2 regions of the Janthinobacterium sp. genome follow, and region 2 is predicted to be linked to the other one. Evidence: predicted binding sites of a transcription regulator. Region 2 holds the regulator's gene; the other holds the start of a gene.
What was found. Region 2 encodes FliA, which starts transcription of late flagellar genes. Its sites were predicted from a motif close to CTAAAGTTTNNNNNNNNNNNGCCGNTA; they were not measured.
Positions count from the first base shown of each region.

Region 1: RTQ46_RS04235 (flagellar protein FliT) is a predicted target of FliA. The motif match lies at 1,964-1,990, and genes of this name have one in related genera.

Region 1 is NZ_DAMAGB010000004.1:14,491-18,903, forward strand. Features, by position in the region: gene RTQ46_RS04220 (S9 family peptidase) at 1-754, shown strand, start outside; gene RTQ46_RS04225 (CsbD family protein) at 826-1,011, opposite strand; gene RTQ46_RS04230 (class I SAM-dependent methyltransferase) at 1,181-1,840, opposite strand; gene RTQ46_RS04235 (flagellar protein FliT) at 2,035-2,331, shown strand; gene RTQ46_RS04240 (hypothetical protein) at 2,705-3,811, opposite strand; gene fumC (class II fumarate hydratase) at 3,955-4,413, shown strand, end outside.
Region 2 is NZ_DAMAGB010000031.1:65,009-69,421, reverse strand. Features, by position in the region: gene flhF (flagellar biosynthesis protein FlhF) at 1-502, shown strand, start outside; gene RTQ46_RS17205 (antiactivator of flagellar biosynthesis FleN protein) at 495-1,367, shown strand; gene RTQ46_RS17200 (RNA polymerase sigma factor FliA) at 1,440-2,171, shown strand; gene RTQ46_RS17195 (flagellar motor protein) at 2,153-2,899, shown strand; gene motD (flagellar motor protein MotD) at 2,905-3,672, shown strand; gene RTQ46_RS17185 (translation initiation factor Sui1) at 3,849-4,211, shown strand; gene RTQ46_RS17180 (hypothetical protein) at 4,222-4,413, shown strand, end outside.

The DNA of each region.
Region 1 (4,413 bases), on a different contig from region 2:
CATCAAGTCGAACGACGGCCAGTTGCTGTACTACTCGCTGGTGAAACCGTCGAACTTCGACGCCTCGAAACGCTATCCGGTGTTCCTGTCGACCTATGGCGGCCCGCATTCGCAGCACGTGGCGCGCCGCTGGGGCAACAACTTCGACCAGTACATGGCGCAGCAGGGTTTTGTCGTGTTCCGCCTCGATAACCGCGGTTCGTCGCGCCGCGAGCGCGCATTCACCGACGCGATCTACCATAACCTGGGCAAGGCCGAAGTGGCCGACCAGCTGGCCGGCATCGCATGGCTGGGCCAGCAGAGTTTTGTCGACGCCAAGCGCATCGGCGTGTTCGGCTGGAGCTATGGCGGTTTCATGAGCCTGCGCCTGCTGTCGGCCGCGTCCGACAAGATCGCCGCCGGCGTGTCGGTGGCGCCCGTGACCGACTGGTCGCTGTACGACACCCACTACACGGAACAGTTCCTCGGCATGCCGAAGGAAAACGTGGAAGGCTACAAGGACAGCACCGTGTTCGCCCATCTCGACGGCCTGAAGTCGCCGCTGCTGCTGGTGCACGGCATGGCGGACGATAACGTGCTGTTCTCGAACAGCACGCGGCTGATCGACGCGCTGGTCAACCGTGGCGTGCAGTTCGACCTGATGACGTATCCGGGCGCCAAGCACGGCATCTCCTCGCGCGCCGGCCAGCGCCATGTGTATGCCAAGATCGCCGCCTTCTTCAAGAAAAACCTGAAAGTGGACGACGCGAAGTAAAAGCGGGATCCACAAATGAAAACCGCCGCCGGTCTTGCGACTGGCGGCGGTTTTTTACTGGGTGCGAGCGATTATGGCTTGCGGGTGACGGTTTCTACCGCATCCTTGACGTCGCCAACTTTCTTCTGCACTTGGCCTTCGACCTGGTTGGCCACGCCTTTGACTTGCTGTTCTTCGCTGCCGACGACTTTGCCAGCTGTTTCCTGGATTTTACCGCCGACTTCTTTCAGTTTACCTTCGACTTGATCTTTGTTCATGATTAACTCCTCAATGTAGTTGGTCCATCTGTTGTCCAGCCCAGGGGCCGGTACTGCGGCTCACACGCTGCTGTTCGAGCTGGCTGCGTGTCGATGAGTTGATACTACGCCTGATGAATCAAAAACTCTGTTCGGTTCCTAACACATGGGAAAATATTGCTATCTCACATTATTCTTCGGACTTTTCTGCCTTGCGCCAGACCGTCGCCAGCCATGGCTGCTGTTCGCGCGGCAGGCCCGGCGGCCGGTAGTAATGGTCGAGCAAGGTAAAGCCGGCAGCCTGCACGTGTTCGCTCCAGGTATCGAGATCGTAATAGCTGCCATAGCGCGCGCCGTTCCAGCCTTCCTGGTTGTGGCCGCGCGGATTCGAGCTGAACAGCACGCCGCCCGGCTTCAGGCAGCCATGCAGTGCGCGCAGCACGCCGGGCAAGGCGCTGCTGGGCACATGGAACAGCACGGCGTTGGCAAATACGCCGTCAAACTGGCCGGGCGGCAAGTCGAGGTCGAGGAAATCCTGTTGCCACACCGTGCAGCCGCTGTAAGCGCGCGCCATCTCGACAAAGCGGGCCGAGCCATCGACGCCGGTGGCACGGTGGCCCCGCTCCGTGAACGCTTTCAGGTCGCGGCCCGGGCCGCAGCCCAGATCGAGTATGTCGAACGGCGCGGTACCGGCGATGGCGGCCAGCAGCGCATCCATGTTCTGGCGCACGTCGTGATCGCGCGTCCCTTCGAAAAACTGTTCGGCACTGGCGTCGTAATGATCGAGGGTGCGGCGGGTGATGGCATGCAAAGAATCGGCATGCAGGGGGTCGTGCGGGGGATTATTCATGGCGCTCCAGTCTGAGAGCCATCATTTTAATGCGCCGCGGTCAAACGCGGCGCCAGCATTCATGCGGGTTTGCGGGCGATTTTCATCTTGTTGAAAACTATTTTCATTTTTCTCAAAAAAACCCTCAAGTTCTGGCTGAGGCCGCCGTTAATCAAGACAAGCGTAAAACCATTTGATAAAACACAGGTGTGCCCATGACTCCCAACGACGTCCTCTCGATGTATGAACAGATTGCCGGCTTGACCAACAATATGGTCGCCGCTGCGCGTTCGAGTGACTGGGACCGTTTGAGCGCACTGGAAAATGAATGCGCCAGCACCGCATCGGCCACCCTGGTGGGCGCCGTGCCTGCCCTGTCGGGTGCGCCACGCATGCGCAAGATTGACCTGCTGAAGCAGATCCTGGCCAATGACCGCGAAATCGGCAATATCACCGAGCCGTGGATGACACAGCTGTCGAAAGTGATGCCGGCGCCGCGCGCACACCGCTAAGCAATTGCATTGACCAGCCGAGCGAGGCGCCTGCGGGCGCTTTTTTTACGCCTGCCGCATCGGCAGCGCAGCAAACCCTGCGCCAGAAACAGGAAAGGCGAGCCCCAGGTAGATCCTGGAGTCGCCTCGCTGCCGGTTGCCTCCGGCGTCCGCCATGCTCAGTTGCATGCCGGACCGCTTCCAGCCTCGGGCGTCCATAAGACGCTACCCTGTTTGACCGCGCCACACTATCGTTGGTGACTGCGCCAGGCCGAGACTGTTGTTTGTTGCAGAACAAGTCCACGGAAATAAGTATAAAACAAACTTTTCAGGATTTGCAATCAAAACGTATCGTGCGCAGCTTTCTTTTTGAATAAGCTTTGCCAAGGTCACTTTAACGGGAAAACGGTTCCGGCTCCGGCTCAGGAGGTGGTCCGGCGGAATCCGCATCTGCCACCGGCTCCGCCACTACCGGCTTGGGCTTGCGGCGAAACGGCTTGCGCAGCAGGACCCAGTATTTCGATGGCGGCCGCGCATCCGCACTCGCCTGCTGCTTGCGCTTGCGCAGGAAATACACGACGGCAGCAGTGAGCAGCAGGAACAGCAGCGTGCCCAGACCGAGCCACAGCAGCCCGTTGCCGCCAGACTTCTTGTCTGCGGCAGCCGCTGCCCTGGCCTTGGCGTGCGGCGGTCCGCTGGCGACGGGCGCCGCGGCGGCAGGTGCGGCCAGGGCTTTCTGCAGGACGGCAACCTTGCCTTCCAGTTCGCCGATTTTGTCATTCAGCGCCACATTCTGGCGATCGAGCGCCACGCACGCTTCGGCCGGCATGCCGGCCGTTTGCGGGGCGCAGGCGGCGACAGGAGCCGGCGCCGGCGCGCGCCGCAGTGGCGATGGCAGCGCCGGACGCGGGGCAACCGGGGCCGGAACCGGCTTTGCGACCGGGCTTGCCACAAACGCGGCAGGTGGACGCACCATGCCTTCTGCGCGGGCGCGCGCCGCCAGGACGGCTGCGTCAGGCGCTTTCGGTGCGGGGACAGGTGCCGCCGCCGGGGCAGCCGCAGGCATGGGTGCCGGTGCCGGCGGCGCGGCAGGTGCCGGTGGCGCCGGCGCCAGCCAGACCGTGGCCAGCCGCACCACGCTGTGGCTGCCGCTGCCGAGCACCAGGTACAGATGCACATGGCCGGCGCTGATCGCCTGCCGGGTGCCGACATGGACAAAGCGCCGCCCGCCCCGTTCGACCTGGCTGATCGCCAGCGTCTGCAGGGCGGCATCCATGCCGATGCCGCCGCCCTGGTAGACGTCGCCAGACGCCAGGCGTACCGGAATGCCCTGCAGCTCGTCGGGCGCCAGCGCCGTCAGCTCGATATCGGCCGACAAGGGCTGGCCAATAAACGACTGCACGCTGATTTCGCCCAGCTCGGCCGCAAACGCGGCCGGCATGGCCAGGCAGGCGCTCACGCACGCGATGGCGGTGTGGCGGAAAAATACGGAACTCGGCATGAAATGATCGCTTTGACGGAACGAAGGGACAGTTGTCTTGTTAACGGCAGGAAATTGGAGAAAATTAGCGGCGTGCACGCTCCCTGTGCGTTTCTGGCGTCTGGAGTACACTCGAATTCACCATAACCGATGAAAGGGATGTCATGAGCAGCAGAATTGAACGCGACAGTTTCGGCCCGATCGACGTACCAGCCGATCAACTGTGGGGAGCGCAAACACAGCGCTCGCTCGAGCACTTCCATATTTCCACGGAAAAGATGCCGCCCGAACTGATCGCCGCGCTGGCCACCGTCAAGCGCGCGGCCGCCCATGTCAACCTGGAACTGGGATTGCTGAGTGGCGAAAAAGCCGTCGGCATCACGCAGGCAGCCGACGAAGTGCTGGCTGGCAAGCATGCGAGCGAGTTTCCGCTGGCCGTCTGGCAGACGGGCTCTGGCACCCAAAGCAATATGAACATGAACGAAGTGCTGGCCAACCGGGGTTCCGAACTGATGGGCGGCCTGCGCGGCGCCGAGCGCCTGCTGCATCCGAACGACGACGTCAACCTGGGCCAGTCCTCGAACGATATCTTCCCGACCGCCATCCACGTGGCCGCCGCGCTG
Region 2 (4,413 bases):
TTCGGTCAAGGATGAAGCAGACCTGCGCATCGCCCTGAAAGAACTGAAAAACAAGCATACGGTGCTGATCGACACGGTCGGCGTGAGCCAGCGCGACCAGATGGTGACCGAACAGGTGGCGATGCTGTCGGGCGCCGGCGCGGATGTGAAACGGCTGCTGTGCCTCAATTCGACGGCGACCCAGGAAACGCTGAACGAAGTGGTGCGGGCCTACCAGGGCAGCGGCCTGGCCGGCTGCATCATGACCAAGCTCGATGAAGCGGCCTCGATCGGCAATGTGCTCGACGTGGTGATCCGCCAGAAGCTCAATCTGTTCTATGTCTCGAACGGCCAGCGCGTGCCGGAAGACCTGTACCTGGCCGACCGCGGCTACCTGATCGACCGCGCCTTCAAGCTCAAGCGCGACTCGGCCGCGACCCAGTTTTCCGATACCGAATTGCCGCTGCTGATGGCCCAGGCCGCCGCTCGCAACAATGAAGCGCGCGGGGTGCACCTTGGCTAACTTCGATTTCGACCAGGCCGAAGGCCTGCGCCGCATGCTCGCCGGCGTGCAGCCGCGCGTACTGACGTTCCTGTCGGCCACGCCGCAGGACGACAAGGGCGCCATGCTGGTCAACCTCGGTGCGTCGCTGGCCCACGCCGGCAATGAAGTGCTGCTGCTCGACGCCAGCACCAGCGGCGACGGCGTGGCGGCCCGCCTGGGCCTGGCCCACGGCGCCAGCCTGCTTGACGTGGCGCGCCAGCAGTGCGGCCTGAACCAGGTGATCCACCAGGTGCCGCAAGGTTTCGGCGTGGCCACCCTGGGCGCGCGCAATCACCTGATGGATGGTCCCGGCTACGCCAGCGACGACGAAGCGCGCCGCCTGGCCAAGACGTTTGAAGTCATGGCGCGCCAGGCCGGCATCGTGCTGGTCGATGGCGACATGGATCTGGCGGGGCAGGGCGGCGCATGCTTCCCGGTGCCGATGATGGCCAGCGCCGACATCGTGGTGCAGGTCTCGACCAGCGCCACCTCGATCAAGGCCGCCTATTGCCTGATCAAGCGCCTGAACCAGGAGCTGGGCCGCCGTCCATTCGGCATTCTTGTCACCGGCGCCTCCGAAATCGAGGCAAAAGTGGTGTACGATAATATGGCGCAGGCGGCGAGCCGCTATCTGGCCGTGAAACTGACGTCGATGGGTTCGGTTCCGGCCGATGAATACCTGCACCGCGCGGCGCGTCTGGGCCGCAGCGTGATCGATGCGTTCCCGATGGCGGGTGCGTCGGTGGCGTTTCGCGGACTGGCCGAACGGATGGCCCGTTCGGCGGCGCCGGTACTCGGTTCGAGCTTGTGCCAGACAGGGAGCATGCAGCATCTGAGCGCCTGAAGATCGGGCTGGCAAAGCACGGGTTGATGAACCATCAGCAGCACCCTCATAAAATAAAATAACAAGTAGCCTATGTACACGGTCAAAGGGAAATCGAACAAGGATCATTTGCTGACGGAACATATTCCGCTGGTAAAGCGTCTGGCGCATCACATGAAGGCAAAACTGCCGCCTTCAGTCGAGGTCGACGACCTGATCCAGGCCGGCATGATCGGCTTGCTCGACGCGATTACCCGCTATGAAGAGACGCATGGCGCGCAGTTCGAAACGTATGCCGTGCTGCGCATCCGCGGCGCGATGCTGGACGAACTGCGCACCAGCGACTGGCTGCCGCGCAGCATGCGCCAGAACATGCGCAAGATCGAAGAAGCGATGAGCACGCTGCAGCAGCGGCTCGGCCATCCGCCGACCGAATCGGAAGTGGCCAAGCTGCTCAAGGTGTCGCTGACCGACTACCAGGAAATGCTGGGCGAGGGCGGCGGCCACCAGCTGGTGTACTATGAAGACTTCCATGATCCCGATGGCAATGACAGCTTCCTCGACCGCCATTGCGTGGATGAGGACAGCGACCCCTTGCGTTCGCTGCTCGATACCGATTTCCGCCAGTCCGTGATCGACGCGATCGACGCGCTGCCGCCACGCGAGAAAATGCTGATGGGCTTGTATTACGAGGAAGAGCTGAACCTGAAAGAGATCGGCGCCGTGATGGGCGTGTCGGAGTCGCGCGTGTCGCAGCTCCATACCCAGGCCGTCGCGCGCCTGCGCGCAAACTTGAGGGAGCAGGCGTGGACTGGTCCAGCGTAATCGGGCTGGCGCTGGCGCTGGCGGGCCTGCTGGTCGGCCAGGCACTCGAAGGCGGCAAGATGGCCTCGCTGCTGCAGCCGGCCGCCTTTGCCATCGTGGTGATCGGCACTTTCGGCGCGGTGCTGCTGCAGACGCGGCTGCGCACCTTCGTGCGCGGACTTGAAATGCTGCGCTGGGTCTTTTTGCCGCCAGCGGACACACGTGCCGAGCTGGGACGCGACATCAGCCAGTGGAGCCTGACGGCGCGCCGCGACGGCACGCTGGCGCTGGAACGCCTGATGGAAAACACGCCCGACCATTTCAATGCCAAGGGCCTGCGCATGATCGTCGACGGCATCGCGCCCGACAAGCTGCGCCAGCTGCTCGACGTGGAAATCACCGCCTATGAACTGGCCGAACGCCAGGCCGTGAAAATCTGGGAATCGGCGGCCGGCTATTCGCCCACCATCGGCATCCTCGGCGCCGTGCTGGGCCTGATCCACGTGATGGAAAACCTGACCGATCCGAGCAAACTCGGTGGCGGCATCGCGGTGGCGTTTGTCTCCACCATCTATGGCGTCGGCCTGGCCAACCTGCTGTTCTTGCCGGTGGCCAACAAACTGAAGGCCATCGTTTCGCGCCGCGTGGTGCAATATGAAATCACGGCCGCCGTGTTCTACGATATCGCCACCGGCGACCATACGCGCATCATCGAAGAGCGCGTATCGAGCCTGCTGCACGAGCACTGACCATGATGCGGCGCGCACGCAGGAAGTATGACGAAGAGCCGGACAACCAGGACCGCTGGCTGATTTCCTACGCCGACTTCATCACGCTGCTGTTTGCTTTTTTTGTGGTCATGTACGCGATTTCGCAAGTGAACGAAGGCAAGTACCGCGTGTTTTCCGACGCCATCGGCACTGCCTTCAGCCTGGACAAGGGCGCGCCGCCGATCCAGATGGAAGCGCCGCAGGCGATTCCCTTGCCGAACCCGGCCGTCAAACGCCGCACCGAAGCCATCCGCCGCGAACGCGAACACATGACGCGCCTGGCGCAGGACCTGACCTCGACCCTGGCGCCGCTGGTCAAGGAAGGCAAGGTGCGCGTGACACAGACCAGCCGCGGCGTCAGCGTCGAAATCAATGCCAGCGTGCTGTTCGATCCGGGCGCCGCCGGCCTGACGGAAGAATCGGACCAGGCGCTGCGCGCGGTGGCCGTGCTGCTGCGCGGCGACGCGCACAATGTGCAGGTCGAAGGCCATACCGATATCCAGCCGATCAGCAACTCGACCTTTGCCTCGAACTGGGAGCTGTCGTCGGCACGCGCCAGCGCCGTGGTGCGCCTGTTTATCGCCAGCGGCGTAGAAGCCTCACGGCTGACGGCGGTCGGCCACGCCGACAATATTCCGGTCGCGCCGAACGACACGCCGGAAGGCCGCGCGCGCAACCGCCGGGTGGCGGTAACGATTTTGTCGGGCATTCCCGATACGGTGACGGAAGTGCCGACCGGGGTGGTAAACTAGCCCGCGGTCAGACCCGCCGGGTCTGCCTCCAGCCTTTTTGCTGCCAATGGTGAAAACAGATAGCGCCACCACCATTTGAACAGCCGGGGTCAGCCCCCCCCGACACCGCCAACGCAAAGGTCATTGCTGGCGGGCGAGGGGGGCTGACCCCGGTACTTTTTCCGCATGCCATTAATATGAAAAACACCTCCTTGGGCGGCCTCTTCTATTCCACCGAAACGGGCCGCATGTGCCCCGCGTGCCGCCAGCCACTGGCACAGTGCACCTGCAAGGCCGCAGCCAGGTCGGCCCCCGCAGGCGATGGCGCCGTGCGCGTGTCGCGCCAGACCAAGGGCCGGGGTGGCAAGAGCGTCACCGTGGTCAAGGGGCTGCCGCTGGACGCCATCGCGCTGGCGCTGCTGGGCAAGCAGCTGCGCACCCAGTGCGGCTCGGGCGGCACCGTCAAGGATGGCGTGATCGAAGTGCAGGGCGACCATGTGGCGGCCATCATGGCGGCGCTCGTCAAGCTGGGACACAAGCCGAAACAGGCTGGCGGCTAAGCCACGGCCGATGCGCACCCGCCACGTCCTGATTACGGGTGCCGCGCTGGCGGCGCTGGCCTGGGCCTGCTGGCCGGCGCCCGAGGCAGCAATACCGGCAGCGCTGACGCCATCGCCGGCAGGGCGCAGCCTGTCTTCCTATTTCGCCATCGACGCCCTGCCGGCGCCACTGCCGGCAAGCGCCGCGCCCACCCTGGCGCGG